One region of the Enterococcus sp. DIV1304_2 genome, then DNA from elsewhere that is predicted to be linked to it. Evidence: predicted binding sites of a transcription regulator. Region 1 holds the regulator's gene; the other holds the start of a gene.
What was found. The regulator NrdR, encoded in region 1, represses ribonucleotide reductase genes. The targets are predictions, from matches to a motif close to ACACNATATATNGTGT.

Region 1 (15,479 bases):
CTGGACCAAAAGCGACTTTGATCTCACCGTGAGGGATCGAAGGATTTTTTAGCAAGATTTCCATAGCTGTCATGATTTCTGCAATACCCGCTTTGTCATCTGCACCTAGTAATGTGGTACCATCAGTTGTGATCAACGTATGGCCATCATAATTTTTTAAATTAGGGAAATCTTTGACATTCAACGTGAAGCGTCCTTCTTTATCTAGAACGATCGTTGATTCCCCGTCATAGTTTTCGATGATTTGAGGATTTACGCCTACTGCATTGAAATCCGCTGTATCCATGTGAGCAATAAAACCAATCGAACGTACGTCATGATCGATATTACTAGGTAGTGTAGCAATCACAAAACCGTTTTCTGTATTATATGTTACATCAGACAAGCCTAGGTCTTCTAATTCTCTTTTCAAAACTTGCGCAAACTCTACTTGCGTTTGCGTAGATGGCGTAGTCTGACTTGTTGGATCGGATTGTGTTTCCGTTTTGACATATCTTAAAAATCGCGGTAATAAGTTCTCGTACATAAATGACTCTCCTTTTTATTTAAATTCAAATGGATTGGTTGATGTTTCTGAAACAAAAAAGTCAACCGACCAATTCTCTTCCTCTTTCCAGATCTCGAACTTCTCTACAAATTTTTCTTTGCATAATGATTCGATATAGTGTCCCGGATCGATCGCAGCTAATCCTGCGCTTTGCATATCTTGTGCTGTATGGAAATAAATGTCGCCAGTGATATAGACATCTGCTCCTTGCGCCAAGGCTGCGGGATAAAACTTCTCACCACTCCCGCCACAGATAGCGACACGTTTGATCATTTTTTGTGGATTTGTCGTGGGGCGAACCACACGTAACCCTTCCAATTGAAAGACTTCTTTCACATGCGCGGCAAAATCATCCAAACTCTGTTCTTTCGCTAGTTCTCCAATACGACCTAATCCCCAAGTTTTGACTGGTGCCTCGATCGGAAACAAATCAAATGCCGGTTCTTCGTAAGGATGTGCGGCAAACATCGCTTGTAAGACTTCCTTTTCTATATTTTCTGGGAAGATCACTTCGACTTTGGCTTCTTGGACTTGTTCCCCACGGCCGACTTCACCAATTGTTGGATTCGCCCCAGCTTTTGGACGGAATCGACCTTGGCCAATCGAGGTAAAACTTGTACTATCATACTCTCCTTGTTCTCCGGCACCCGCTTTTGCCAAAGCAGCTCTTAAACGCGGAGCATCCTCCACTGGAAGATAACTGATCAATTTTTTGTAGCCACGTTCATGTGTTTGAACAAGATGACCTGTGACCTCAATTCCTAATTGCTCACAAAACCAATCGTTCAACCCATCTTCAATGATATCCATGTTTGTGTGGGCTGCATAGACTGCAATATCATGCTTCAACAAATCAGCGTACATTTTTTCTTGTGGAGAATCAGTGATCAAGCGTTTGACTGGTCTAAAAATCGGCGGATGTTTTGCAATCAAAAGATCGATCTTTTTCTCAATGGCTTCTGCCACCACTTCTGGGCGGACATCTAAAGTCATCATCACACGTTGGATCGGTTTGTCCAAGGTGCCGATGTGCAACCCAACTGGATCGCCTTCTTCCGCTAACCATTGCGGGCAATAGCTTTCAAATTTTTTGATGAAATCTTGTGCTTTAATGGACATGTCATAAAACCTCCTTGATCCATTCCACCTCTTGTTGGATTGTCTCATATCTGTTTTGTTCACTCGCATTTTTTAATTGCTCTAAGATCACTTCACGTTGTTTAAGCTCACGTTGCCATTTTGCCGAAAAAGCAGCGTTTTTCTCTTCGAGTAAGAATGGCCCAAACATCAGCTCTTTTTCAGAATAGTCGATGGGCTGTTCTTTCTTTTCAGCTACGATGATCTCATAGATTTTTTTGTTTTCTTCAATGATTTCTTCTGCAATGATCTGATAGTTATTTTCTTTCAGCCACGTTCTTAACGTTTTTTCGCCAATATTGGGCTGTAGAATCAAACGTTCTTCTCCCGATAAGCGCTGGTTTTGCCGACCAGATTCTAAGATGTCACGAATCAAAGAGCCTCCCATGCCAGCAATCGTGATCGCGCTGATGTGATCGTCCTTTTCGATGGCATCTAATCCATTGGCCAAGCGTACCTCGATTCGCTCAGACAGTCCATTTTTCATCACCTGTCGTTTTGCCGATTCAAAAGGTCCTTTCACGACTTCTCCAGCTATAGCAAAGTCGATTTTCCCTTTTAGCATCAATGCGACGGGTAAGTACGCATGATCTGAACCGATATCTGCTAAACGAGCAGCTTCCGGTACAAAACGTCCGACAGTTTCAAGACGTTTCGATAACTCTGTGTGATTCATTTTTCCACTCCTTAACTACTGAATGTTTGGATGTCATCCAATTTGTCATGACTTTGGACAAACACTTACTTATTATAGTTATACTACTTATTTCCACTTTTATGATAACTAATGTTCTTATCCCTATCATAACATTAGTTTATGTTCCATAGAAAAAAGAACTGGGAAAATATCCCAGTCTTTTTTTTACAAGTAATCAAAAGATTTCGATTGATTCTTTTTTTATTGGGCAGTGATCTCAATGATCGAATTTCCAGGAACTTGTGGAGGGATCGACATCGTCATGACCGCCATTTCTACCAATTTAAATTCGATCTTTTCTCCTTCTTTCAAGGAATCGACACCACCAGTGATTTGATCCACTGAAGCATTCAAGATCACTCCATCATTGCTGAAGGAGGTACCGATATTTGCTGGATCTTCTATTTCTTCTACATCTTTGACGGTGATTTGGTATACATCACCTTCCGCTTCGCCGAAGCTTTCGATCGTACCTGTAAACACACTTTGCTTTTGTTCGGTAGAACTATCTGTTTCCACTGTCGATTCTGCATTGATCGAATCGATTGAACCTGTACTTCCTTCTTCGTTGCCACAGCCTGCCAATGCAAACAAGAGACCGGCAGCAACTAGACCAGTTAAAATAGCTTTCATCATACATCCTCCGTGTAATTTCTTGCGTTACTGCTTTGATGATTCCATCCGGTTATTTCTTCAAGTCCATGGATTCGTTTCATCTTAACTTTGTTCATTTTATGAATTTTTATTGAAAAGGTGAAAAACAGTGACAGTTGAGTAGATACTCCAACCTGTTTCTGTAAAAATCATTTAATGGCATTAGCCATTTCGGCGATTTCGGCCTGTCATTTCGATTTCTTTTGTCAAATAGCGGATTCGTTCCATGATCCGTTTGGCTTTCAACGGTTCCTCATCGCCTCGTTGTGTCACCGTCAAATGCTGTTCTAATTCGTTCATCGTGAAGTTTGAAGAAAAGAACGTCGGCAATTGTTCTTGCATTCGATACTGTAAGATGACGCCAAATACTTCATCACGGATCCAACTACTCATCGCATCCGCTCCAATATCATCGATCATCAAGATCGGCGATTTCTTCACCGCATCTAACTTTTCAGCCACTTGGTCTTTGCCGATGGCTTGCTTCATTTCAACAGCAAATGTTGGGAAATGGACCAACGTTGTCGTGAATCCTTTGATTGCCAGTTCTTTTGCTGTTGCTCCTAACAGATAGGTTTTGCCGATACCAAAACTTCCGACCAAGTATAACCCTTTGTGGAAGCTTTTAGGATCAGCCGAATATTGTTCGACGAAGTCTAATGCTTCTAAACTTGCATAACCACGTCCATCTGTTCGTTCGAAATTTTCGAAAGAGGCAGACTGGATATCTTTTGGCATATCCATTGCTTTCACACGACTCTTGATCTCTTCTTGTTTTTGACGAGCTAAGAGTGCTTCCGTCGGCACGTAAGTCACATCGACATAGTGGAAATTCAATGTCAATTTTGGTTCATATCCGGGAGCGATCATGGTTGGATCGTTCGTTTGATATTTTCTTTTTTCTTGGACATACTCATAGAGTTTGGCATAACTTTTTTCGATATCCGCTTGCGTCAATCGGTCTTGATGGGCTGACAGAAAGGCTTGAACATCCGCATCATTCAAAACTTCAGCAATCATCTCGGAATACTTTTCTTGGTAGTTGCGTTTACTGATGATTTTCTTCAGTTCTTTTCCCACATCTTCCATTAGCTCTCACCTTCCTTTTTAGCCAGATACTCTTTGAAGCGACGATCGATCTCGGCTTTTTTCTCTGTACTGATTTGCGTTTCGTCTTTTGGTTGATTGACCCAATCAGGCAATTTTTCTCGCCTTACATTTCGGCGATAATTTGACGTGTTGTTTTGTTTTGACGCTTTCGGTTGTTTCGCTTTCGTACTCAATGTATGGAGATGTTCAATCGCTTCTTCTGGCGTACTGATTTTTTTTTGCGCCCACTCATTAGCGATCGTATTCACGAAGCTCGCATTTAAGCTCGCATGGTTTTTTATGACTAACACATAGTTGATCAAAATGTTGATGACACTGCTAGTCAGACCGGATTGGGTGACCAAATCTTGCAACAACCAGTTTTCCTGTTTGGAAACATACCCGCCTTTTTCTTTTTTTATTGCTTCGAGATAACGCATCGGTGGGGTTTGTCGTGCAACTTGGATCAATTGTTGTGCAGCACTAGGCAACGCCTGATTGACAGGGACACCTGTTTCAGCAGACTGATCGGTAACCAGAGTGTTGCTCGATTGTCGCAACGTATTCTGCTGTTGCTGCCGTAACAAGACGATCCGTTGGAGTTCTTTTAAAGATACTTCTTCTGTCGTAAAATCAAATGACTGTAGAATCAACTCTCCTAAAGTCAGTTCATCGAAGCCGTAGAGTTGTTGGTATGTTTTCGCTTGTTGCAGAACTGGTTCTGTCAACTGATTGATGTGTTGTTTCTTCAACCAATCGATTAAAAACGTCCAGTCAAACGAGTCTGAATCTGCTAACAATGATTTGGGTTCAACAGGTGTGAATTTTTGCTGAATCGATTCCACTTGTTCTTGGTTTGCTGCATAGACTGTTTCATTGAACCGATAGACTTCCAAAAACTTCTTAGTGATTTTTTGATAGCCTTCATACGAAAGATTTTTTGGCTTAAATAATTCCGTCAATTGGTTGAATCGACGTTCGCCAACTTTTTCTAAAAGTAAAAAAGAAAGTAACGTATCATTGAAAAACGTAGGAACGTCCATCGGTTCTAACAACTCATAAAGAAAACAATCACCCAAATTTTCATCTTTTTTGAAATAGACTTCTAAAAGACCGATTCCTTCTAATTTTTTTCGTGCCTCATAAAATTGCGGTAATCCACAACTTAGACTACTCAATAAATCGGCGTGTAATCCTTCAGGACCTACGCCAGTTTCTAGCGAGATCTCCGAATACAACGTCAAGTAAAGACTCAACGCTTCTCCCCCGATCAATGGTTGGTAAAGGGATAACAAGGCAGACTTTCCTTCTTCTTTTAAAGGACTGCTCTTTCTTCCTTGGTAAATATTTTTCGGTTGTAATTCTTTCCACGCATTTTCCAAGGAATGCTCCCTCCTTTATTAATTACGCATCATTTTCACTATTACTCGTATCTTTTGCTTTATCAACAATGTCTTGTAATTCTTTCAAAAAGACAGACATATCTTTGAATTGACGATAGACACTCGCAAAACGAATATAGGCGATTTCATCTAAGTTCACTAAATCTTCCATGACGTATTCACCGATCAGATTAGTTGAAACTTCATTTTCGCCAAGACTTCTTACACGATTTTCAACATGGTTGACGATCTGTTCCATTTGTTCCATCGCTACTGGTCGTTTTTCGGCAGACCGGATCAAGCCTCGTAAAATTTTGTCACGATTGAATTCTTCACGTTCGCCATTTTTCTTGATCACTAATAACGGCGCTGCTTCGATTCGTTCAAAGGTCGTAAAACGGAAGGAACATTTTTCGCACTCCCGGCGTCTTCTTATTGCTCGACCATCGTCAGCTTGACGACTATCGATCACTCTTGAGTTGTTATGTTGACATCTAGGACATCTCATCGTAATTTTCACCTCTCTTGGTGTAGTTTGATCGCTTATTTGAATGTACCAAATGAAGTTGTTCCATCAGTTAATTTTTCCCACCAATTATGAATCATTGGTGGAAAAAAGGCTGGTTTTCAACACTAAGCTTAAAAATTATAAAATATGAAAAGGATTTTTTCAATTTATATCTTATTGCTCAGTTCAAAGTGATTTTCACAACTTCACTGCTTATTGTTTTAGATTTTTTTCCACTGATTTTTTATTGAACTAATTCAAGTGGATCGTAATAAACGTTTTCTTATTACTAACTTTAGTATAACATGAAACAATTAAGCAATGCGACTGTCCCAGTTAAAAAATCGCTTGAACTGAAAGATTTGTTGTGTTTTTATCTCAACGAACGAAAACAGACTGGCGTTCAGCACCAGCCTGTTTCTTTTTGATTTTCTATTTTACTCAATGCTTGGGTAATCCCTATAGTTTATCTTCGATTCCCGTGTAATGTTTCATTCGTTCTTCTTCGATTTTTTGTTCTGTTGAACGATGATCGAATTGGGGGTCTTGGTTTACTTCAGGACTTGTTTCCGGATCTTTGCGTTCTGTGGTTAAGTCCTGTCGCTTGGATTCTTTTTCGACATGTTGGTCTTCTAACTCAGCAATTCTCGCCCGGTATTCATCTTCACGAATTTTACCTTCTTCTGCTTGGATCTGGCCCTTTTCCTGTAAATCTTCTTTGTGGAGAATCTCACCAATTTTTTCTTTCGCAGAACCTACTACTTTATCTTTTTGGTTTTTGAATGTACCCATCGTATCATCTCCCCCTCTTTCTTTATATAAATAGCATAGCAAAATGTTGCGATTTACTCAAAGAAAGCGATTAAGCAATAACCATTTTTTGATTTCAGCGGATAAATCTTCCTTGGTTTGGCGGTTATCGAATACGATATCCGCACGTCGTTTCTTTTCCTCGATCGACAGTTGGCTTTTCACCCGTTGTTCTGCTTCTTGCTTCGATAATTGATTGCGTACCATCAAGCGTTCGATTTGCTGAGATTCTGGAATATAGACAACTGCGACGGCATCCATTTGTGTATCATACTGTCCTTCAAACAATAAAGGAATATCGACAACGATCAACGGATATTGGGCTTTCTTCTCTATGATTTCTTCAGTGATTCTCCCACGGATAAATGGATCTAATATTTGATTCAATTGCTCACGTGCAGTGACAGAACCGAAAATCAATTGTCCAAGTTTTGCCCGATCTAACTGACCATCCTGTTGGAGGATCTCTTTGCCGAATGCTTGAACCAACGCTTGAAGTCCTGGCGTATCCGGTTCAACGACCTCTCTTGCCACTATATCGGCATCGATCACTGGAAAGCCATATTGTTGGAAAATAGCAGCGGCAGTACTCTTGCCTGTCGCAATTCCCCCTGTCAAACCTAAAACAAATCCTACTTGGGTATTCTTAATTTCTGACATGTTGGACAATAGTGCGTCCCCCTTTGCGCAACTTTCGTTTTCACGATTGGTGTTTGACAACGAACACATGCTTCTCCTGTCTGTCCATAGACATGTAAAGCCACTTGGAAACTCCCTGACTCACCTAACGCATTGAGATAACTTCGGATCGTTGTTCCCCCTGCTTCAACTGCTCGTGACAACACATCGATGATTGCTTGACGGAGTAATTTGATTTCTTTTGGGCGTAAAGAATCAGCTGGTTGCTCTGGATGGATCTTCGCTTCCCATAATGCTTCATCTACGTAGATATTTCCTAGTCCTGTGACCAACTTTTGATCAAGTAACAAAGGTTTGATGGCTTTGTGTGACTTTTGTAGCCCTACTGTAAAGTCTTTTAATAAGAATAGATCTGGTAAAGGCTCTGGACCTAATTTTAAGATTCCTTTATAGGTATTGCTCGCTCCTTTTTCAACGATCGTCATACGGCCGAATTTTCTTACATCGTGGTATCGTAATTGGCTGCCATCTTCAAAAGAAAAAATCACATGTGTGTGTTTGTCGATCGGTTCTTCTTTTTCAAAATATTGATATTTTCCCTCCATCCGTAAATGGGAAATCATTTCATAATGACTCAAGTGAAAAATCAAAAATTTCCCCCTACGACCGATCGATTCGATCGTTTCACCAATTAACGTTGCTTCAAAAATCGGTACCTCCGGTTGTTCAATGATTCTCGGCCACAGCACTTGGACGTTTTTGATTTTTTTGTTTTTCACTAATTTCTCTAATCCTTTACGGACAGTTTCAACTTCTGGTAATTCGGGCATCCTTTTTCTCACCTACAATTTTCACTTATTTGATTTTGAATCGAACTTATCTGAAACAAAAATAAAAGCTATTTTTATTCTTGAACTTAAAACAGAATAAACGGTGTTCCATAAGCTGACCTTCAACATTAAGCTAAAAAATCGTAAAATATGAAAAGCTATTTTTAATTTTCTATCTTACTGCTCAGATCAAAACGCTTTTGTCACAACCTTGATAAACAGTATTCCACAAGCAACTACTTCAGAAATAAGCCAAGAAACCCAAAAATTTGATAAACAATTTTCGGGTTTCTCGCCTTATTCTCAGAGCTGGACAGCTCTGTTACAATCTACTCCTACATCGAACGAACCTGATCCAAGATCTTTCCTCAATGTTTGTCTATCGGTATAAAAGTAAAGAATTATTTGGCTTCATACCATGTTTTGCCCCAGCTGCTGTCTGTGATCAGTGGAACATGTAAAGCAACCGCCTGTTCCATTACTTCGCTGACTAATTTATCTAACATCTCTAATTCACTTTCTGGCACTTCAAAGACTAATTCATCGTGCACTTGAAGTAACATCGTCGCTTGCAAGTCCGATTCTTTCAAGCGTTTGTCCAATTCGATCATGGCGATTTTCAGGATATCCGCCGCACTTCCTTGGATCGGCGTATTGATTGCTGTTCGTTCGGCAAATGAACGAATGTTGTAGTTTCTTGAATTAATATCTGGTAAATAGCGACGACGATGGTATAACGTTTCTACAAAACCTTGATCTTTCGCTTCACGAACAATACGCTCCATGTATTCTTTGACACCTGGATATTTTTCAAAGTACGTATCGATATATTGTTGAGCTGCTTTACGCGTAATGCCTAAGTTTTGTGATAACCCATAATCAGAAATTCCATAAACGATTCCGAAATTGACTGCTTTCGCTTGACGACGCATATTTGGTGTGACGTCTTCGGCTTTTTCAATGCCGAACACACGCATTGCTGTACTTGAATGGATATCTTGTCCTTCTAAAAAGGCAGCTTTTAAATGCTCGTCATCTGAGATATGCGCCAATACACGTAATTCGATCTGAGAATAGTCAGAAGAATAGATCAACCAATCTTCGTTTCTAGGAACGAATGCTTGACGGATCTTGCGACCTTCATCTAAACGGATCGGAATATTTTGTAAGTTGGGATCAACTGAACTCAAACGGCCTGTCTGCGTCAATGTTTGAACATAGCGAGTATGGACTTTCCCGTCCGATTGGATCACTTTCAGTAAACCTTCGACATAGGTCGATTGGATTTTAGCGATTTGGCGATAAATCAAAATATCATCAACGATCGGTGCTTGCTCACGCAATTGTTCTAAGACATCAACCGCAGTCGAATAGCCTGTTTTGGTTTTTTTGATCACTGGAAGACCCATCTTTTCAAAAAGGATCACACCTAATTGTTTAGGTGAGTTTAGATTGAATTCTTCTCCAGCCTCTTCATAGATTTTTCGTTCGATCTCTCTCAATCGATCCGAAAATTCGATTTTCATTTCTTGAAGACGAGTCGCATCCACTTTGATCCCACTGATTTCCATTTCAGCCAAGATGATCGACAAAGGTAATTCCATTTTTCGGAAAAGATTTTCTTGATTTTTTTCTGCTAATTCTTGACTTAGTTTAGGCGTCAAACCATTGATTGCTGAAACTTTTCGTGCTAGGTGGGCAAAGAAAACTTCTTCATCTTCTGGTAGACCTTTCTTCGCGCCTTTTCCATAGATTGCTTCATCCGATTGGATATCATGATACCCATAATGTGACGCTATCCCTTCGATGTCCTCACTTTTCTCGTTCGTATCCAGTAAATAAGCACCTAGTAAGACATCAAAGTCGATCCCTTGTAATTTCGTTGCATAGCGGTTCAATGCCACATACGTACGCTTAGCATCATATACATTTTTCAGGCGAGTCTTGTCCCCGACCCATGAAAGAAAGGCTTCATTTTCAAAAATCGCTAAGTCATTTGTCACATAGATTTTCTCTGGTGTTCCCCATGCCACACCAACGATGTCCTCTGTATGATAGTTGTCGCCCATCATCTCAACATATAAAGCCATATTTGTCTGGAACATGCTCTCATCGTATTCATGGACCACTTCAAACAAAATATCTTTCATTTCTACTTGTTCTTCAACCACATCTAATTTAGCAAGAAATTGTTTGAAATCCATTTCCTTGAAGAAAGGCACCAATTTATCTAAGTCTTTTCCTTGATAGGCAAGGGAGTCAATATCCACTTCTACTGGCGCATCGGTATCGATCGTTGCTAATTTTTTAGACAAGAAAGCTTGCTCTTTGTCATTGATCAGATTTTCTTTCATCTTACTTTGCTTCATTTCGTCGATATGTTCATAGATCCCTTCAACAGAGCCATATTGATTTAATAATTTGATCGCTGTTTTTTCACCGATCTTTGTTACCCCAGGGATATTATCTGAAGCATCCCCTGCTAATCCCTTCATATCGATGATTTGTTTCGGTGTAAGTCCATCATATTTTTCCGCCACATGTTCTGGCGTATAACTTTCAATATCACTTACACCTTTCACAGTGATATCGACTTTGATTTCTTTTGATGCCAATTGTGTTAAATCTCGGTCACCGGACAAGACAACTACATCGAATATTTCTTTATCCACTTTTTCTGCCAAAGTACCGATGATATCGTCTGCCTCATAGTTCGGTAACTCGTAATACTTCACACCTAGACCGGTTAGAAGCTCACGGATATAAGGCATTTGTTCTTTGAATTCTCCCGGTGTCTTTGAACGGCCACCTTTGTATTCTGCGTACATTTCTGTTCGGAATGTTGTTTTCCCTGCATCAAAAGCAACCAAAACATGCGTTGGTTGTTCTTTTTGCATGACATTTTCAAACATATTATGAAACGCATAGATTGCGTTGGTATGCAACCCATTACGATTTTTAAAACGTTCCAACGAATTGTGCAACGCAAAGAATGCACGAAAGGCCACACTATTTCCGTCAACGAGTAATAATTTATTTTTAGTCATCCGCTTAACTCCTTACTATAAAGTTCTTTCTCATTCTAACAAAGAATGCCAAAGAATGCGAAAAGAAAAAACGGATAGGCAAAAGGTTGTTAGAAAAGCGGTCCGTACTAAGGCGTAAGATACCAGTGTTACTTTTTGAATACCGTTTATTCTAGATTGCGAACAAAGTAATTTAGGATAAAAATAGTGATTACTGGTATCGATGACCAAAAAAAAGAACCCACTAGAATTTGACGATCAAATTCTAGTGGGTTCTTTCTTTTCATATGAGAGATATTTTTATCTTGCTCTTCGTTTATTGCTTAGTTATTACGTCCAAAGATTCGCAAGAATGCCAAGAACAAGTTGATGAAATCTAGATATAGTTGAAGTGCCAAGAATACGGCAATCCCACTATTTGCTTGTCCATTTGATTGAACATATACATTTGCGATCTTTTGGTTATCATAAGCAGTGATACCTGCAAAAATCACGACAAGTAGTAATGAGATGAACAGTTCAACTGCACTACTTCTTAAAATAAAAACATTCAAGACCATCGCAATGATCACACCGATCAACGCTGCCATTCCGGCACGACCCACACCTGATAAATCTTTTTTAGTGAACATCCCGATTGCTGACATCCCAATGAACATCCCAGTTGCTGAAATAAAAGCAGTTGTGATCGTTCCGATATCATAAAAAGCTAATGTAACAGCTAAAACGATACCATTCAATAAGGAATATGCGATAAATCCACCGATTGCTAAGCTTGGATTTTTTTGTGCTTTTGCTCCTAAAACTAAAACCAAAATAATTTGGACGATCCATAATCCCATAAAACCTAATGGAAAATTATTGATGAAGCTTGCTACTTGATAAGGAAAGACTTGGATCGCTAAATAGGAAGTGATCGCACTTAGCGCTAGACCGATTCCTAAAAATCCGTAGACTTTCGCATAAAAGCGGTTGATACTATTTGATATGATTTGATTGTTCATCTTATTCACCTTCACTTTCAAGAGTTAATTCTTGTTCTAATTCTGGTGGTTGTACCATGACTACTGCATCTAATACACGATTGTCTTGTGTATTCGTGGCCTCCACTGAAATAGTCACAACATTTTTCATCTTATCCACTCGAATGACTTCAAACTGAAACGTCAATGTTTCATAATGAAAAACCGGCTCGACAAAATTAGCTGAAAAATTCACCACATGAGAACCTGGACCAGGCAAGTGTTTTGACACTGCACTTGTTATGATTCCCATTAACATCACAGTTGGAACAATGGGTTGATGGTATTCCGTTTTCTGTGCAAAATCATGTTGGATATATAAAGGATTGGCATCGTTTGTTAACCCTAAATATAATAATAACTGATTATCTTCAATTGATTCTGTTAAAGATAACGAGTCACCTTCCTCGATTTCATTGATTGTTTTTCCTAATTTACGCGGTTTACTTATGTTCAAGTTTAAACCCTCCAGTTTATTTATTCATTCGTACCAATTGTACCAAATCATACAAAAAACGCAAGTTACAGAACATGCTTTGGTCTTTCACTTATGTAAGCAATCACTTCGATGATCGTACATTATTTATTGAAGACTATAGCATAGTTGAATAAAAACCGTTCGTATTTTGTCTGGATATTTTAGGATTTCTTAATTCGATCGAATACGTACGGTCACTATAAGCAGGCGAAACATTACTGATAAAGAACTACCTATCACCCACAAATAAACGTCAAAAGGGGCTGCCACCTGACAATCCCTTTTGACGCTAACTTCTTTTATTCACTTAGATGATTACAGAACGTTTTTCGTTGTACTGCTCAATAATTTTTCATAGGCTTGTTCAAATTTTTGAACATCACCAGCACCCATGAAAATAATCACTGCTTCATGGTAGTCTAATAACGGCGAAACGTTATCTTCTTTGATTACTTGACCACCTTTTTTGATTTTTGCCCCTAGGTCTTCGATTTTAACGTCCCCTTGTTCTTCACGGGCAGAACCAAAAATATCACATAGATACACACGGTCAGCTAAATCTAAGGCTTCGGCAAATTCATCCATCAAGGCAATCGTACGAGTAAATGTATGTGGTTGGAAGACTGCAATGATTTCTTTGTCTGGATATTTCTGACGTGCACCATCAATAGTTGCTTTGATTTCTGCTGGATGGTGAGCATAGTCATCAACGACTGTCATATCAGCCACGATTTTCTCGCTAAAACGACGTTTCACTCCAGGGAATGTCAACATTTCGTCAGCAACTTCTTTCACGTCTAACTTTTCAAAGTAGGCAACTGCGATAACACCAAGTGCATTCAAAATATTATGTTTTCCAAATGCTGGAACTGTAAAGTGTCCAACAAACTCTTCGCCATGGAACACATCAAAAGCTGAACCAGTTGTCGTACGTTCAATATTACGTGCTTGGATATCGTCATCTTCATTCATACCGTAATAATAGATTGGCACATCCGCTTCTAACTTTCTTAGATAGTCGTCATCTCCGTAAGCAAAGATCGCTTTTTTGACTTGTTTTGCCATCGTTTGGAAAGCTGAGAAAACATCATCGATACTTGTATAATAATCAGGATGATCAAAATCGATATTCGTCATGATCACATAATCAGGAGAGTAAGCTAAAAAATGGCGACGATATTCACATGCTTCAAAAGCAAAGAATTCTGCCTCTGGATCACCATGACCAGTGCCGTCACCAATCAAGTAACTTGTCGGACGAATCCCTGTCAATACATGTGATAATAGACCTGTCGTACTTGTTTTCCCATGGGAACCAGTGACAGCGATACTCGTATAATTTTGGATAAAATCTGCAATAAAATCATGGTAACGGATTACTTCTAATCCAAGCTCTTTTGCACGTTGGATCTCTTCGTGTGAATCTGGAAAAGCATTGCCGGCGATCACGATCATTCCTGGTTTGACGTTTTCTGCATCAAACGGCAAGATAGAGATATTGGCTTTTTCTAAATCTCTTTGAGTAAAGAAATATTTTTCGATATCTGATCCTTGGACGTTTAATCCTTTTTCATGTAATACAAGTGCCAAAGAGCTCATTCCTGAGCCTTTAATACCAACAAAGTGGTACAAATTTTCTTGATTTTTCATTTGAATCCTCTTCTCTTAACTATCATCCATTATTTTATTCATACATTCAACACGAAACCCATTATCTTATAAACAATAAAAAATTTCAACCAAATTTATTCGGATGATTTTTAGTTCCTTAAATATTAGTGCCCTGATTACCTTTTTAGCGAAACTTTTTCATTCATCGCTAAGAGACGTAAATAAGCAGACCACACCTCATCTGGGATGTCGACATGACCGATAAATCCCGTTCCATTAGGTCCGTAACCTTGGGCATCATCTTTCAAACGAACCATTTCTCCAAATACTAAGGCTTGGAAATAATCAGAAGGCCACAAGTCATTTAGTCTTTGATCAGAGAAGTTGAATCCCTTGGTACTTTCTGTCACTTGTGGAAGTATCGGTACATAATTATAAAAATGAACAGACTCATTGCCCCAATCCTTCTCAAAAGTCGCCTTTGTTCGTCGTTGCAAGGTCGGATCATTCATTAAAAGAACACGTTCAGGTAATGGGCCCTGTGCTTTTAATAACTTGTAAGAAAATGAAGCATTCTCGCCACAATTGGTTGACTTCGTTTCTAACAATAGTGCCTGTTCAGGTAACCTATATTTTTCAAGCAAATAGCGGGCACAAATCTCACTTTCACTTAAACCTTGTTCAAATAAGAATCCTTGTTTTTCAAAATTTTTATAGAGATACTTCGTCGCATGTCCGATCCCACCAACTAAAACGATTTGCTCAACCTGCTGGTTCAAGTAAGCCTTTGCTGCTTCATCTACTAGAACGGGCAGACAATTCCCAGCTAAAATCAGTGTTGGTGCTTTTAGTTCCGAACACTCCTGTGGTTCAGGGTCTGCTAAAAAATCCAATAAGCAATTCCAGTCTGCAATTCTTGATGGTTCACCTGTCATTCTGTTTCTCTCCTCATACAATTATTCAACATCCAAGTACGTGGTTTTTTGCCATATCAATCGTCCTCTACAACGCCCACACAAATAGCGATCTGTATTGATTTTCCTTTTACG
Region 2 (15,479 bases), 940 kb from region 1:
AGCAATCATTTTTTTGATGGTATGGAGCACCGCATCTTCATCATTCGACTTTGTCACAAATTGTGCAACTTCTTTGATTTGCTCAAAGGCATTGCTCATCGCAAAGCTGTAAGCTGCACGTCCTAATAATTCGACATCATTTAGACCATCGCCAAATACCATGGTTTCTTCTGGTGTGACGTGGAGGATTCTTTGCAATTCTGCCACTGTTGTTCCTTTATGGACATTATAATTTGAACTATCGGTCCAAGCGGCTTCTGAAGCAACGATATAGGCTTTTTTTATTTTTTTCCAATTGTCTGACATGTTCAAAACAGTTCTTTTGCGGATCAAACACGGTGATTTTTACAAAAAAATGACTTTACCGAAACAGTTTTTGTTTCAGTAAAGTCGATTTTTTTTATTTATTTAGTTTTTCCAACTAGCAACTTTTTCTTGGTTCTTATCGATCCATTCTCTTGCTGCTTGTTGTGGGTCTTTGCCGCTGTTGATTTCCAACATGACTTCTTCCATGTCTTTTTCTGTCCAATTGAATTTGTCCAACACAGCGTATGCTTCTGGTTGATCTTCTTTTAAGCCTTGGCGGACGATCGTGTGGATCTCTTCCGCATCTCCCATCGCATTTTTTGGATCTTCTAGATATTTCAAGTCATACTTCGCAAACATCCAGTGTGGCGTCCAACCAGTAAAGACGATTGGTTCTTGATTTTTGATTGCTTGTCCTAATGCAACCGTCATCGCACCTGAAGAAGAGGTCTCAACTGTCCAACCCTCAAGATTTGGATATTGGGCAATCGTATTTTCTGCGGCATTCACCACACCTGCACCAGGTTCGATACCGGTGATTTTTTTGCCTGCTTCATCGGTTAGATCCGCGATCGAATTAACATCCATGTATGTTGGAACAGCTAACCCGACTTTGGCACCTTTCAAGTTTGCACCTAGATCATCGACTTGATCTTTGTATTGTTCATATTGAGAACCATGAGTCTTAGGTAACCAAGCAGCCACCATTCCATCTGATTCTCCTTTTGCAACGGATTCCCACATGATCGAATTATCAAGAGGCGTCACTTTCACATCATAGCCCATCTCTTTTAAGACTTCTGCTACGACATTTGTTGAAGCAACTTCTGTATCCCATTCCACATAAGAAAGATTGATCGTGTTTGTTTCTTTTGTTGAAGAACTAAAACTTCCAACACCGATCGCACCTAATAAAACAACGACTACTGCACCAATGATCACTCCTTGGCGCTTTTTATTTTTTTGTTTCGCAGTACCTGCTGCTTTTTGATCATTTGGTTGATTCAAGTGTTGCGTAAAACGGTCAATGATAATGGCTAAGATCACCAATGCTACCCCATTGACAAAACCATTTCCGACTTGTGCACGTTGTAAAGCAGAAAGGACACCACGACCTAAACCAGGCGCTCCGATCATTGAGGCAATCACGACCATTGAAAGAGAAAGCATAGTTGTCTGATTGATCCCTGCCATGATCGTTCCTTTTGCTAGTGGTAATTCAAGTTTCACTAGTTTTTGCCAACTCGTACTACCAAATGAATCAGACGCTTCTACTAACTCTTTCGGTACTTGGCGAATACCTAGGTTCGTAAAGCGAACAGTTGGTGGTAAGGCAAAAATCACTGAGGCAAACACCCCTGGAACCATACCAATTCCGAAAAAGGCAACCGCTGGAATCAAATAAACAAAACCAGGCATTGTTTGCATAAAGTCAAGGATCGGTTTAATGATTCCTTGCGCTTTATCATTTTTTGCCATGAGAATACCAAGAGGTACACCAATGATGATCGAGATCACACTCGATAGTAAAACCAATGTGACAGTATTCATCAAATCTGTCCATAGCCCTTGATTATAAATGAACCATAAGCCAATCAACGTAAATAATGTCAATCCGGGACGTTTTTTTGAAATAAAGAACGCTGCAACTGCCATTAAAAGAATAAATAGTGGTGCTGGTATCACTAATAAAAGATTCGTGATAGCTGTCATCACTGCTTGACCAATCGTTTGAAGGAATGAGAACAGTCCTGCGAACGTTGTTGTCAACCAATCAGTGATCGTTTCGACCCAGTCAGCGACGGGTATTTGATAGTTCAATAGATTATTCATGTTCGCTCACCTCACTTGTTGCTGCTAATGCTTCGATTACGCTACCTCGGATAATAACGCCTTTTAATTTCCCGTTATCAACCACGGCTAATGGAGTCGGCGAATCATAAATAATATTGAAAATATCACTAACTAACATATCTTTACCGATCACGGTAACATTTTCATCAAGGAAATCGATCAATGGACGTTTTTGACGTCTTGCTTCTAATGCTTGATCTGCTGTAATGATCCCTTTTAAGTTACGTTTTCTATCAACAGCCATCAACATGCTGACTTCTTCATTACGCATACGTGTCAATGCAACGTTTGGACCATCTGATTCGATGTTTGTTGTTAGTGCAGGAACCATGATGTTTTGCGCCGTCAAGACTTTCGAGCGATCGACTTCTTCAACGAATTCTCTCACGTAATCATTGGCTGGATTAGTCAAGATTTCTTCCCCAGTACCGATTTGCATGATTTCTCCGTCTTTCATCAATGCAATGCGATCCCCGATACGCAATGCTTCATTTAAATCATGTGTGATGAAGATGATCGTTTTTTGCACATTGGATTGTAGTTCCAATAATTCATCTTGCATTTCACGACGAATCAATGGATCAAGTGCTGAGAAAGCCTCATCCATCAATAGGATCTCTGGATCATTTGCCAATGCTCGGGCTAACCCTACACGTTGTTGCATCCCACCAGATAATTGACTAGGATATTGATCTTTAAAGGATAACAAGCTTGAGTTCTCTAACGCTTTTTCTGCTTTCGCTTGACGTTCTTCTTTAGGAACACCGCGAACTTCAAGACCGTATTCTGTATTTTCTAAAATCGTACGATGTGGGAATAGACCGAAGTTTTGGAACACCATGTTGATTTTGTGACGACGAACTTCGCGAAGTTCTTCTTTGCTAAGTGTTGAGATGTCTTCTCCATCAATCAAGATATTGCCAGATGTTGGTTCAATCAAACGATTCAATAGACGGATCAAGGTTGATTTCCCACTCCCCGAAAGTCCCATGATCACGAAGATCTCACCTTCTTGTACATCAAAACTCGCTTCATATACACCGACAGTTGCGCCGGTTTTTTGTAAAATCTCTGTTTTCGATTGGTGCTTTTTCATCATTTCCAAAGCAGTTTGTGTTCGTTTACCAAATATTTTCGTTAAGTTTTTTACTTCTACTTTTACCAAACAAATTCTCCTTTGTATGTAAATTCATTTTTCTTTCTGAAAAAAGTGACCACACTACGATAACATCATGTAGTCACTTTGTCAAAATCCAAGTATCTGTATTATTAGGGAAACTACACAAAAAAATGGTCAATCCCTTATCAGTATAGGGATTGACCAAAATTAGAATTAAATGAGATTTTTCTTATCCGCTCGTTCACTGTCCATCTGGATAAAAAAAGTTTGTCATTCGTTGCAGCGTATACTCGTTCCCAATAAAGTGGACAGTATCCCCCGCTGAAAATTTAGCATACGGACCAGGCGAGACCAACAGTTCTTGATCGTGGGAAATTGCAATCACTGTTGCACCAGTGGCTTGCCAAATATTCAATTCGCTGATGGATTGGTTTAAGTGAGCCGCTTCCTCTGTCAAAGCAAGTTCAAAAGGCAGAAGTGGGTTCATCTTATGTATTCGTTTCGTTTGACTCACCAGTTGATCCAATAGTTGTGAAAAATGGTTCAATTCTTCTTGTTGTTTTTTCACGCTTTCCATGATTTCTGCTTTTGTTTCTTGGATCGATTGCACATCTTGGTATTGTAAAAGGAAATCCTTTGCTTTTTCTTTAGATGCTACAAACGCACCACTGCCATGACGGACTTCCATGATCCCCAGATCGACCAAAACATTGATTGCTTTACGAGTCGTCTCTGGCGAAGCGTTATACGTGCTTGCTAAAGTGGATCTTGCATGGATCTTCTCGCCGATTTGATAACGATTTTCTACGATTCGTTCAGCCAAATCAACAGCGATCTGTTGATAACGTGGGCGAACCAGTTTGGTTTTTTCACTCATTTTATTCTTCCTCTTTCATCTACTTGTCAGCTAACATCTTACTATGGACGCTTCAAAGAAGCAAAAGTAAACTGGTTTTATTTTTTTCTTCTATACAAGAAATCCGGTAGTTATCAGTTGATTTCCCAAACTAAACAGTTCGTATCACTCACTTCGAGAATAAAGCGACAACCACGAAAATCAAAAAATTTTCGTGGTTGTCTTTTTGTTTCTTGCGCTAAAAAACAAATTTCATTTAACTTGTAAATTTTTTCAAATAGTCACTACTTACATCAAAATGACGGCTAGGAAATTCTGGGAAATAAAGATCACTTGCCCACTGCCAAGCTGCTGTATCTGTATGCAAAGGATTTTTATCAGAAGGATCGTAGGGCCACTGTGCAACCCAACAATTTTCTTTTCCTAGACGTGTCATATCCAATTTGTTTTCGGTGAACCAAGAAGCACTCGAATAATGGACGACGTTTTGATAGCCCCCCTGTTGGATCGCTTTTTGGAAAACCAATGCATTATCTGTCACTTTGTCCACGTTCATCTTTGGATTTTCGCTATCGTTGACAACAACAGTTGACGATGGCAGGTTCAACTCTTTCATATAATCCAATAAAAACTGAGCTTCCCCTTTTGTGTCAGCTTCTTCATTGAACCACGCATAATGATAGACACTTACTTTTAGGCCTGCCGCAACGGCTGAAGCAATCTGTTCAGGAGCAAGCGGATTTTTATACGAGTCTCCTTCAGTCAATTTTATGACTACCCCTTTAATGCCGTAGTTTTTCATCGTTTGAAATTCTTCACTCGATATCTTGCCATTATTGGAAGATATGTCAATAAAATCTTTAGCTGGTCTGCCTGGTTCTGCAGCGGAGATTCCTGAATCGTCTGTCAGACTTCGAGTGAATGACTCTGAGAATTGGCTGCTGCTACCTAACACATGTTGATTTTTTTCAGTAATCGTAGGTTTGATTGGAATCGAAGTTGCCTGTGCTGTTCCTCCAACGTAAACTAGTAAAGTAAAACAAATAACACCTACCCATTTGACCATTGTACGCATCCTGGATCGCTTCCTTTTATTGAATTTTCAAAGCATCAACAAGACGTCCTGTTGGCTCTATTTAAACAAAAATCTAGGAATAAAAAAACAGATAACATGACAATTAACCAATTTTTAAACATAACATTGTTATTAAAAATTTAAAAAATATTGTTAGTTCAATTTTTACAACATTTATCATCTTACTACTATATATAGTGAGCACTCTTTTGACTTTTGCTATTTTGATTCGGGTTTCTCTTTTCGATGATCCTTAGACACTTCATGATCATTTTTCGTTTTGTGAAAAAATTTCTATCTCTAAATGTATAAATACCTTTTTCTTCTGGTTTTGATCTGCATTTATTTCTCTTCTTCTTTCCATCATTTTGCATACCTTTTTCGTTTGTGATTTTTCGATCGAACATTCATTTATTGGCAAGCAAAGGTTAAAAAAATATTTTTTAACGGAGTTTTCCACAAGCATTTCTGTATTAATACAAGCGAATCTGCACGAGATACTTGTTTTCATTGTTTTTCAAAAACCACAAAACATAGTATTCCACAATTTCCACAACACAAGATGTAGTGTTTGTTGATTGACTTTTTTACTAATAGATTTATACTATTGATTATAGAGAAAACACACGAGCAAGGAGGCAAATAATAATGAACGTAAAAATCTTTTCAAAAAATAATTGTATGCAATGTAAAATGGTGAAACGCTTTTTAGCTGAAAATAAAATCGAGTTTGAAGAAGTAAATATCGACGAGCAACCTGAAGCAATCTCATGGTTAAAAGACCAAGGATTCCAAAGTGTTCCGGTCATCACTTCAGACGCAGCGACTGTCATTGGTTTCAGACCAGATCAACTACGTCACTTAGCTAGCTAAGAATCATTCAAACAGTTGTCAAATAGATCGAGGATTTACTTGATCCTCTGCCACCATGGATTTGATGGACTTACGGATATTGTCCGTAACCTCCCCAAATCCTTTTTTACAGCAATGAACACCACTATATCTTGTGGTCAAACACGTATCATCAAAATCAAAAAGAAGGTTGGGCGTATGTATGAGTCTTAAAAATCTAAAAGATGTCAGCTACTTTAAGCTGAACAATGAAATCAATCGACCAGTCAACGGGCAAATCCCTTTAAATAAAGATAAAGAAGCTTTAGCTGCTTTTTTTGAAGAAAATGTCAAACCAAATACGATGACGTTTCCAACAGTGATCGACAAAATCCAGTATTTGATCGACAACCAATATTTAGAAGCAGAGTTCATTCAATTATATAGTAGTGAATTTATTGAAAAACTTTATCAATTCCTATTCGAACAAAACTTTACATTTAAATCATTCATGGCAGCCTATAAGTTCTACTCTCAATATGCGTTAAAAACAAATGATGGTTCTGCCTACTTGGAATCTTATGAAGATCGTGTCGCATTCAATGCGTTGTACTTTGCGAATGGCGACGAAGAACTAGCCTTAGCTTTAGCTGATGAAATGATCCACCAACGTTATCAACCAGCAACCCCTTCATTTTTGAATGCTGGACGTAAACGTCGTGGTGAACTTGTTTCTTGTTTCTTGACTCAAGTAACGGATGATATGAATTCGATCGGTCGTTCGATTAACTCTGCCTTACAACTTTCACGAATCGGTGGTGGTGTTGGGATCACACTTTCTAACTTACGTGAAGCCGGAGCGCCGATCAAAGGATACGAAGGTGCAGCTAGCGGTGTTGTTCCAGTCATGAAATTGTTTGAAGATAGCTTTAGTTATTCGAACCAATTAGGACAACGTCAAGGTGCGGGTGTCGTTTATTTAAACGTCTTCCACCCAGACATCATGATGTTCCTTTCAGCAAAAAAAGAAAATGCAGACGAAAAGATTCGCGTGAAGACTTTATCACTTGGTGTGATCGTCCCAGATAAATTCTATGAATTAGCACGTAAAAACCAAGAAATGTATCTATTCAGTCCTTATAGTGTGGAAAAAGAATATGGTGTGCCATTTTCTTACGTAGATATCACTGCGGAATATGACAATTTAGTCGCAAATCCAAATATCCGTAAACAAAAAATCAAAGCCCGTGATTTAGAAAACGAGATCTCTAAATTACAACAAGAGTCTGGTTATCCGTATATCATCAATATTGATACGGCAAATCGTGAAAATCCTGTAGACGGTAAAATCATCATGAGTAACTTATGTTCTGAGATTTTACAAGTACAGACACCTTCTGTCATCAACGGCAAGCAAGAATATGAAGAACTAGGAACAGATATCTCATGTAACTTAGGTTCTACAAACATCGTCAATTTGATGGATAGCCCTGACTTTGGTCGTTCTGTCCGCACGATGACTCGTGCATTGACGTATATCACAGATGCTTCGGATATTGACGTGGTTCCACCGATCCAAAACGGAAACAAATTGAATCATACGATCGGACTTGGTGCCATGGGACTTCATACTTATTTTGCCAAAGAGCAAATGGAATATGGTTCCGAAGATTCACTTGATTTTACCAATGTTTATTTCATGTTGTTGAATTACTGGACACTTGTTGAAAGTAACAATATCGCACGTGAGAGAAAACAAGTCTTCCATAATTTTGAAAAATCAGCTTATGCAGACGGCACTTATTTTGATAAATATGTCACTGGCGAATTCCAACCAAAATCTGAACGAGTTGCTGCTTTGTTTGATGGTATCTTTATTCCGACTGCCCAAGACTGGGAAAACTTGAAGCAAGCAATCATGAAAGATGGTTTGTATCACCAAAATCGTTTAGCTGTAGCACCTAATGGTTCTATTTCTTATATCAATGATACTAGTGCAAGTATCCATCCGATCACTCGTATGATCGAAGAACGCCAAGAAAAGAAAATTGGGAAAATCTATTACCCAGCGCCTTATTTATCAAATGAAACAATCCCGTATTACACTTCTGCTTATGATATGGATATGCGTAAAGTGATCGATATTTATGCCACAGCACAAAAACATGTGGATCAAGGAATGAGTATGACGTTGTTTATGCGTTCAGAAATCCCAGAAGGTTTGTACGAATGGAAAGAAACGACAAAACAATCCACACGTGATCTAAATATTCTAAGACACTATGCTTTCCACAAAGGAATCAAATCGATTTATTATGTACGTACGTTTACAGACGATGCAGAAGAAATCGGCAGCAACCAATGTGAAAGCTGTGTAATCTAATTTCACTTAGTGATAGAACCGTTACTGGATTTTAATAAAGGAGCATTCTCATGTCAGAAACTTATTATGCAGCGATAAACTGGAATGAAATTGAAGATATCATTGATAAATCGACTTGGGAGAAATTAACTGAGCAATTTTGGTTAGACACACGTATCCCTTTGTCAAATGACTTAGACGACTGGCGTACGCTTTCCCAATTAGAAAAAGATACAGTTGGTCACGTATTTGGTGGATTGACTTTACTTGATACCGTTCAATCAGAAAGCGGGATGGATCAATTACGTAAAGATGTCCGCACGCCCCATGAAGAAGCGGTATTGAACAATATCCAATTTATGGAGTCTGTCCATGCGAAAAGTTACTCTTCGATCTTCAGTACATTGAATACGAAAAAAGAAATCGAAGAAATCTTTGAATGGACGAATACGAATCCTTATCTACAGAAAAAAGCGGAGCGTATCAATGAGATCTACAAAAACGGTACGCCGTTAGAGAAAAAAATTGCGAGTGTCTTTTTAGAAACCTTCTTATTTTACTCAGGATTCTATACACCACTTTATTATTTAGGAAATAATAAATTAGCCAATGTGGCAGAGATCATCAAGTTGATCATTCGTGACGAATCTGTCCATGGCACGTATATTGGCTATAAATTCCAACTAGGTTACAACGAATTACCTGAAGAAGAACAAGAAACATTGAAAGACTGGATGTATAATTTGTTATATGAATTATACGAAAACGAAGAGCGCTACACAGAAGAATTGTATGATCCAATCGGTTGGACGGAAGAAGTCAAAACATTCTTACGCTACAATGCAAATAAAGCATTGATGAATCTAGGAATGGACCCACTATTCCCTGATACAGCAAATGATGTCAACCCGATCGTGATGAATGGGATCTCTACTGGTACAAGTAACCACGATTTCTTCTCTCAAGTCGGAAACGGCTACCTATTAGGTAACGTAGAAGCGATGAAAGATGAAGATTACTTGATTGGTTTAGACTAAACGAAAAAGAGCTTGGATATTGCATCCTCGCTCTTTTTTTGTTTCTCTTTAACCAACTGACAACCTTGGAATATCTTTATCTAAAACGATTGGAACGTTCTTTTGAGCAATGCGTTTGATCGTCCAACCCATTTTGGCACAGATGGCTTCTGCGGTCATCCAAGAATAGGAAGGCAAATCGGTTGCATTGGCAATTTCTTTGTCAAATCTTGCTTGGTCATAGCCCACACCATGTGCTTCTGCTAACGCTTTTCCATAGTGTTCGACATCATAACTGACTTCCCCACTGATTTTTTGTACGTCATTCATGCCAGCAGCCAGCAGCGTTGGAAACAACACCCAGTAAATATCTTGCATTCCTGTTCCTGAAATCGTAACGTTGTTGGCTTTTGCGATTTTATCCAAACGATTGGTTTCTGCAACCGAAGTCGTCCAAGGATATAAAGTTTCTTCACTGATTGTTAAAACATTGACTTCATAGGTCAAGGGTATCTCTAAACTTGGCATGAAATCTTTGATATAACTAGCTATCGTGACTAATGCCACATCGGCATCACAGTTTTGAAATACTTCGTGGGGATCGTTAGAGATTTTCACTCCTAAAGCTTGGTCATATCCTAAATATAGCCCTAGATCCTGACCGATCGCCTCTGGACGATTGTCTACAGCTCCAACGATTTCAATATCTTTTGCCATGGCATATTTGATAATCTCTTTCGACATTTTTCCACAGCCGACTTGGACCATACGAGTTTTTTTAGTCATTGTATTTCCTTCACTTTTTAGAAAATTTTTAAACGAGCTCACGAATATCGTCAACGGTTCGCTCAAAAACTTCCCCCACTTCAGGACAGGTCAGTTTTCCTTTATAGGTACTGATTCCTGGTAGGATCTCTGGATACGTTTGGATGACTTCTGTCAGTGATTGGGAGGCTAAGCCCTTGATATATCTCATCGTGACATTCGTTAAAGCTAACGTAGACGTTTGAGGAACTAAACCTGGCATATTCGCAACCGAGTAGTGGATCACTCCATGTTTAACGAAAGTCGGTTCTTCATGGGTGGTTGGCTGGCTCGTTTCAAAACAGCCGCCTTGGTCAATCGCAATATCCACTAAGATCGTTCCTTCTTTCATCTGTTTCACTAATTCTTCTGTGATAAGATGTGGGGCTTTTTTACCTGGTAATAAGACTGAACCAATCACGATATCGCTAGTCAACACCATTTTCTCAATATTCGCTGGGCTTGAGTAGAGGGTTTTTACTTGTCCATTGAACATCTCTGACAATTCACGTAAGCGGTCGACATTGATATCTAAGATCGTCACATCTGCTCCTAATCCGTGCAAGTAATGTGCCGCACTCACTCCGGCAATCCCACCACCTAAAATAGTTGCCTGAACTGGTAAAACACCTGTTACACCTGAAATCAATTTTCCACTTTGCTTCGCTAAAATCTCCGCACCCAATAGACCGCCTAAACGGCCAGCGACTTCACTCATTGGTGCGAGTAATGGGAATGCTCCGTTTTTCGTAACCATTTCATAGGCAATCGCTGTTGTTCCAGATTTGATCAATGCTTCAGTCAATTCAAGATTTGCGGCTAGATGCAAGTACGTAAACAAAATCAAATCGTTTCTAAAGTATTGATATTCTGATGCTAGTGGTTCTTTGACTTTCACGACGATTTCTGCCGACCAGACTGTCTCTGGATCAGCTTTGATTTGAGCGCCAGCTTCACGGTATTGACTATCTGTAAAGCCTGATCCTTCCCCTGCACGTTCTTCTACATAAACGATATGACCTGCTGTTACTAACTCTTTGACTCCTGCGGGTGTCACGCCTACACGTTTCTCTGAATTTTTGATTTCTTTTGGTACACCAATGATTGTCATATTATATCCTCCTTTGAATTATTGTTGCTTTTGCCACTCCTCAAAGCCCATATGGATCGCATCGAATAGTTGATCTGCGTTTTCCTTTGAAAAGGTCAACGATGGTGAAATGATGATCGTTTGTAGTTCATCGCGGAGCAAGACTCCTGCATTGATGGCATAATCAGCAACTGCTTGCACATTTTTTGCTGTTTGTTCCACATCATATTTCCCTGTATTCTCAAAATCGATGGCGATCATCAAGCCTTTTCCACGAACATCACTAATGCAGTCATATGTTCCTTCAAGTCCTTTTAGACGTGCCAATAAATATGCACCGACTTCACGGGCATTTTCAACTAAGTTTTCTTCTTCCACAATACGTAAAGCTTCTAATGCTGCCACACAGCCCAGCGGGTGTCCACCGTAAGTATGCCCATGGATAATGACATTAGCTCCATTGGTCGCTGATTCGATTCCTTCAACGATGCGTTTGTTAAAAACAGTAGCCCCTAGTGGAACATATCCAGAAGATAATCCTTTCGCTAGCACCATGGCATCTGGTTTGATGCCCCAGCCACGACTACCAAAAAGATATCCTGAACGACCAAACCCTGTCACCACTTCATCTGCAATCAATAAAATATCATAAGTGTCACAAACTTCCCTTAAAGCTGGCCAATAAGAAGTTGGTGGAACGATGATACCGCCAGCACCTTGGATCGGCTCAGCAATAAATGCAGCAATGTGATCTGCGCCAATCTGTTCAATCGTTTCAACTAGTTCAGCGATACAGTGTTTTGTTAATTCTTCTGGATCTTGGCAATTCCATTTATTTTTCTTCAAATGCGGGGAAGAGACACGTACACAATCTTGTAAACCTGGACCAATAAATTCCCGATAGATTGGGTTGCCACCTATCGACGTTCCACCATAATGCATCCCATGATAGGCTTTTTCCAATGACAGAAATACTTTCTTTGTCGGTTTACCGACTGCTTGCCAGTATTGTCTTGTGATTTTTAAAGCAGTATCTACTGAATCACTTCCTCCAGAAGTAAAGAATACTTTCGCCATCTCTTCTTCTTGCGTCATTTGAATGATTTTTTCTGCCAATTCATATGCCTTGGGATGGGCAATATTCGTAAACAATTGATAGTAAGATAATTTTTCCATTTGATCAGCAATTGCTCGGTTCATTTCAGGGCGATTATGACCAACGTTCATACACCATAATCCACCGACACCATCGAGTAATTTTCTCCCCGTATCATCATAGATAAAATTCCCATCTCCACGTTCGATAACGATCGTTTCCTCTTCACTTGCTCGAGTATCCGTCATCGGATGCCAAAAATACTTTTTCTTGCGATTGTTCATATTATTCTCTCCTTTATCTGCTTTCCTGTTTACATGTTAAGACTAAAGGGTAGAACAACTCTAAGGTCAATCTTTTTTTATTCTTTTAATAAAATCGCTTACATTAAAAAAAGTAAAAAATCACTTATATAGAAGAAAAAATACTTTTGTGATTTTATTTGTAAAGCATATTGACCTTATAACGATTCTAACCTCTAGGATGTAATTGAGGAGGAGTGGTACACATGCACAGCTGATTAAATAAACAAATTAAAACATTCACAAGAATTGAGGAGGAAAATTTAAATGTCACTATCAGAAACATTAAGCAATGTCATCAACATGGAAATTATCAGTGCGATCACTTCCACACTGTTTATTATATTATTAGGTTACTTTTTAAGAAAGCGTGAGGTTTTCTCATCAGATGTCGGAAAGACTTTGTCTAAGGTCGTCTTAACTGTCGCAATTCCTGCATTAGCTTTTAATTCGTTTATGCAGGACTTGAATGATGAAGTATTGAATCAAGGAATCAACATTTTGATTCTCGGAATCTTAGTCCACGTTTTCTTGATTTTTCTAAGTAAATTCTTCTTTTTTAGATATGCACCAAATAAAGAAGACACCTTGCGTGTACTCTCTATTTTCGGGTCAACAACATTCTTCGGTATTCCTGTCGTCGGTGCAGTCTTTGGCGCAGAAGGGATTTTGTACGCATCGATTTTTAACATTGGTTATCGTATCTTTTTATACTCTTATGCTTATCTAAAAATGAGCGGATTGAAAATGGCACGCAAGAATATTAGAGAAATGATCTTGAACCCAATCGTATTGGCAACGTTTATCGGATTATTTATTTGGCTCTTCCAAGATAGCTTACCTCAAATTGCTCAGTCTAGTTCTGAATCTATTGCTTTTTTAAGAATCGATCAGACGTTGCCATGGCTATTTAAACCTTTGACGTTCCTCTCTAGTTTAGCCTCCCCACTCGCTTGGTTGGCAATCGGGATCACATTAGGCGATCTGCCATTCGGAAAAACCCTCAGCAGTCACACCTCTTGGTACTATTCATTCATCAAAGTCATTGTCTTCCCACTTGTGATTTTACTTTCAATTTTACTGTTGAACGCAATGAATATTTTACCAGTGAATTCAGTTGGTCTAAGTACGATGATCATTATGATGGCTACTCCAGCTGCAACAGTTGCGGTTGCTTATGCCATCAATTTTGAAAAAGAAGCAGTACTTGCCTCTAACGCCTCTTTACTTTCTACACTCTTCTCGATCGTCTTAATCCCTATCTGGATCATCGCCTTAAACTTGATTGGAAATTAACCCACATTATATAATTAATTAACGAAAGGAAACTATACTATGAAAAATTTAAATGTTGTATGTTATGGTGTTCGCCCTGCTGAAAGATCTCTCTTTCAGCAGTTGAATGTCCACGGATTCAACTTGAAACTAGTAGAAGATTTATTAAATGAGACAAATTACGCAGAAGCAAAAGGAATGGATGCCATCATCGTTCGAGGAAATTGTTTAGCAAATCGCATGAATATCGAACGCTTTGCCCAATTCGGGATCAAGTTCCTCCTCACGCGTACAGTGGGGACAAATCATATTGATTTAATGGCAGCTCACGATCATGGAATGCAAGTCGCGTATGTACCATTTTATTCACCAAATGCAATCGCTGAATTATCTGTTACTTTAGCAATGATGCTTTTACGTAGAACAACTCATACAACGAATAAAACAGCTTCTTATAATTTTACGATTGATCGCTTTATGTTCAGTAAAGAAGTCCGAAACTGTACAGTTGGAATCGTTGGCGTGGGGAACATCGGACTAACAGAAGCAAAACTTTTCAAAGGATTAGGCGCAACGGTGATTGGGAATGATCTATATCCAAGTGAAGAAGCAAAAGCATTCATCGAATTTAAGTCGCTTGATGACTTACTGGCAGAAAGTGATATCGTCAGTATCCATATTCCTTACATCCCCGGTAAAAATGAACGTTTCATTAATAAAGATTTTATCGAAAAAATGAAGGATGATGCGATTTTGATCAACACTGCTAGAGGGGAATTACAGGATAATCAAGCAATCCTTGATGCGTTGACGAGCAAAAAACTATCTGGATTTGGTACAGATGTCTTGCCTAATGAAGCGCTGATTTTCAACAAAAATTTTGATGAAGATCCGTTATTGATCGATGCAACAGCTAAGGCGCTGATCGATATGTATCCGCGAGTGATCATTACTCCACATATTGGTTCGAACACCGACGAAGCAGTATCTAATATGATCGAAACAAGTTTTGACAATCTTTATAAAATGTTCAATCAATTGGACTGTGCCAACATGCTTTCTAGTTAGGCTGGAGCATTGACGTCAAAGAACTAGCGATCTGATATTGAGATAGAAGTGTTTCCCCTCAACAAACAAGGCGGCAACCATAAGAATTGCTCTTCCAATTTTTGTGGCTGTTGCCTTATTTTAAAAGAGACTACTTGATTCCCGCCGTTGACTCATTTCTATAATCACAGACAAAAGTGAATCTTACGTTTGTTTTAACTACTTTCCTTTCGATCATCACAAAAAATAGTAAGACAGAATCCCCAGAAAATCAAAGATACTTTCTGGGGGTCCTGCCTTATTTTTCAAAGCTGAAAACTTCTGTCAAACCTCAATTATTTTTTACTCGTGTATTTTTCCCTTTGCTGTTAATGCAATAGAGTCATACATATGAGTAGTTGGCTCGTTGATCAAAGTTGCTAGGTACTTCCCTACAGTTTGTCGG

Region 2: a site for NrdR is predicted at 5,767-5,782, ahead of nrdH (glutaredoxin-like protein NrdH). Genes of this name have one in related genera too.

Annotation. Positions count from the first base shown of each region.
Region 1 is NZ_CP187851.1:1,587,703-1,603,181, forward strand. Features, by position in the region: gene pepT (peptidase T) at 1-526, opposite strand, end outside; gene IGJ14_RS07395 (Nif3-like dinuclear metal center hexameric protein) at 542-1,666, opposite strand; gene IGJ14_RS07400 (tRNA (adenine(22)-N(1))-methyltransferase) at 1,668-2,360, opposite strand; gene IGJ14_RS07405 (hypothetical protein) at 2,583-3,014, opposite strand; gene dnaI (primosomal protein DnaI) at 3,198-4,124, opposite strand; gene IGJ14_RS07415 (replication initiation and membrane attachment family protein) at 4,124-5,506, opposite strand; gene nrdR (transcriptional regulator NrdR) at 5,529-6,014, opposite strand; gene IGJ14_RS07425 (hypothetical protein) at 6,474-6,806, opposite strand; gene coaE (dephospho-CoA kinase) at 6,864-7,484, opposite strand; gene mutM (DNA-formamidopyrimidine glycosylase) at 7,457-8,293, opposite strand; gene polA (DNA polymerase I) at 8,695-11,340, opposite strand; gene IGJ14_RS07445 (Bax inhibitor-1/YccA family protein) at 11,643-12,323, opposite strand; gene IGJ14_RS07450 (MaoC/PaaZ C-terminal domain-containing protein) at 12,325-12,798, opposite strand; gene murC (UDP-N-acetylmuramate--L-alanine ligase) at 13,135-14,469, opposite strand; gene IGJ14_RS07460 (YdcF family protein) at 14,607-15,365, opposite strand; gene IGJ14_RS07465 (SprT family protein) at 15,387-15,479, opposite strand, start outside.
Region 2 is NZ_CP187851.1:2,528,656-2,544,134, forward strand. Features, by position in the region: partial or broken gene IGJ14_RS11640 (HAD hydrolase family protein) at 1-352, opposite strand, end outside; gene IGJ14_RS11645 (ABC transporter permease/substrate binding protein) at 409-2,139, opposite strand; gene IGJ14_RS11650 (quaternary amine ABC transporter ATP-binding protein) at 2,132-3,325, opposite strand; gene IGJ14_RS11655 (GntR family transcriptional regulator) at 3,522-4,157, opposite strand; gene IGJ14_RS11660 (GH25 family lysozyme) at 4,393-5,211, opposite strand; gene nrdH (glutaredoxin-like protein NrdH) at 5,860-6,084, shown strand; gene nrdE (class 1b ribonucleoside-diphosphate reductase subunit alpha) at 6,266-8,425, shown strand; gene nrdF (class 1b ribonucleoside-diphosphate reductase subunit beta) at 8,476-9,441, shown strand; gene IGJ14_RS11680 (hypothetical protein) at 9,490-10,206, opposite strand; gene ald (alanine dehydrogenase) at 10,235-11,335, opposite strand; gene IGJ14_RS11690 (aminotransferase class III-fold pyridoxal phosphate-dependent enzyme) at 11,354-12,694, opposite strand; gene IGJ14_RS11695 (AEC family transporter) at 12,980-14,008, shown strand; gene IGJ14_RS11700 (NAD(P)-dependent oxidoreductase) at 14,048-15,055, shown strand; gene IGJ14_RS11705 (NAD(P)H-binding protein) at 15,377-15,479, opposite strand, start outside.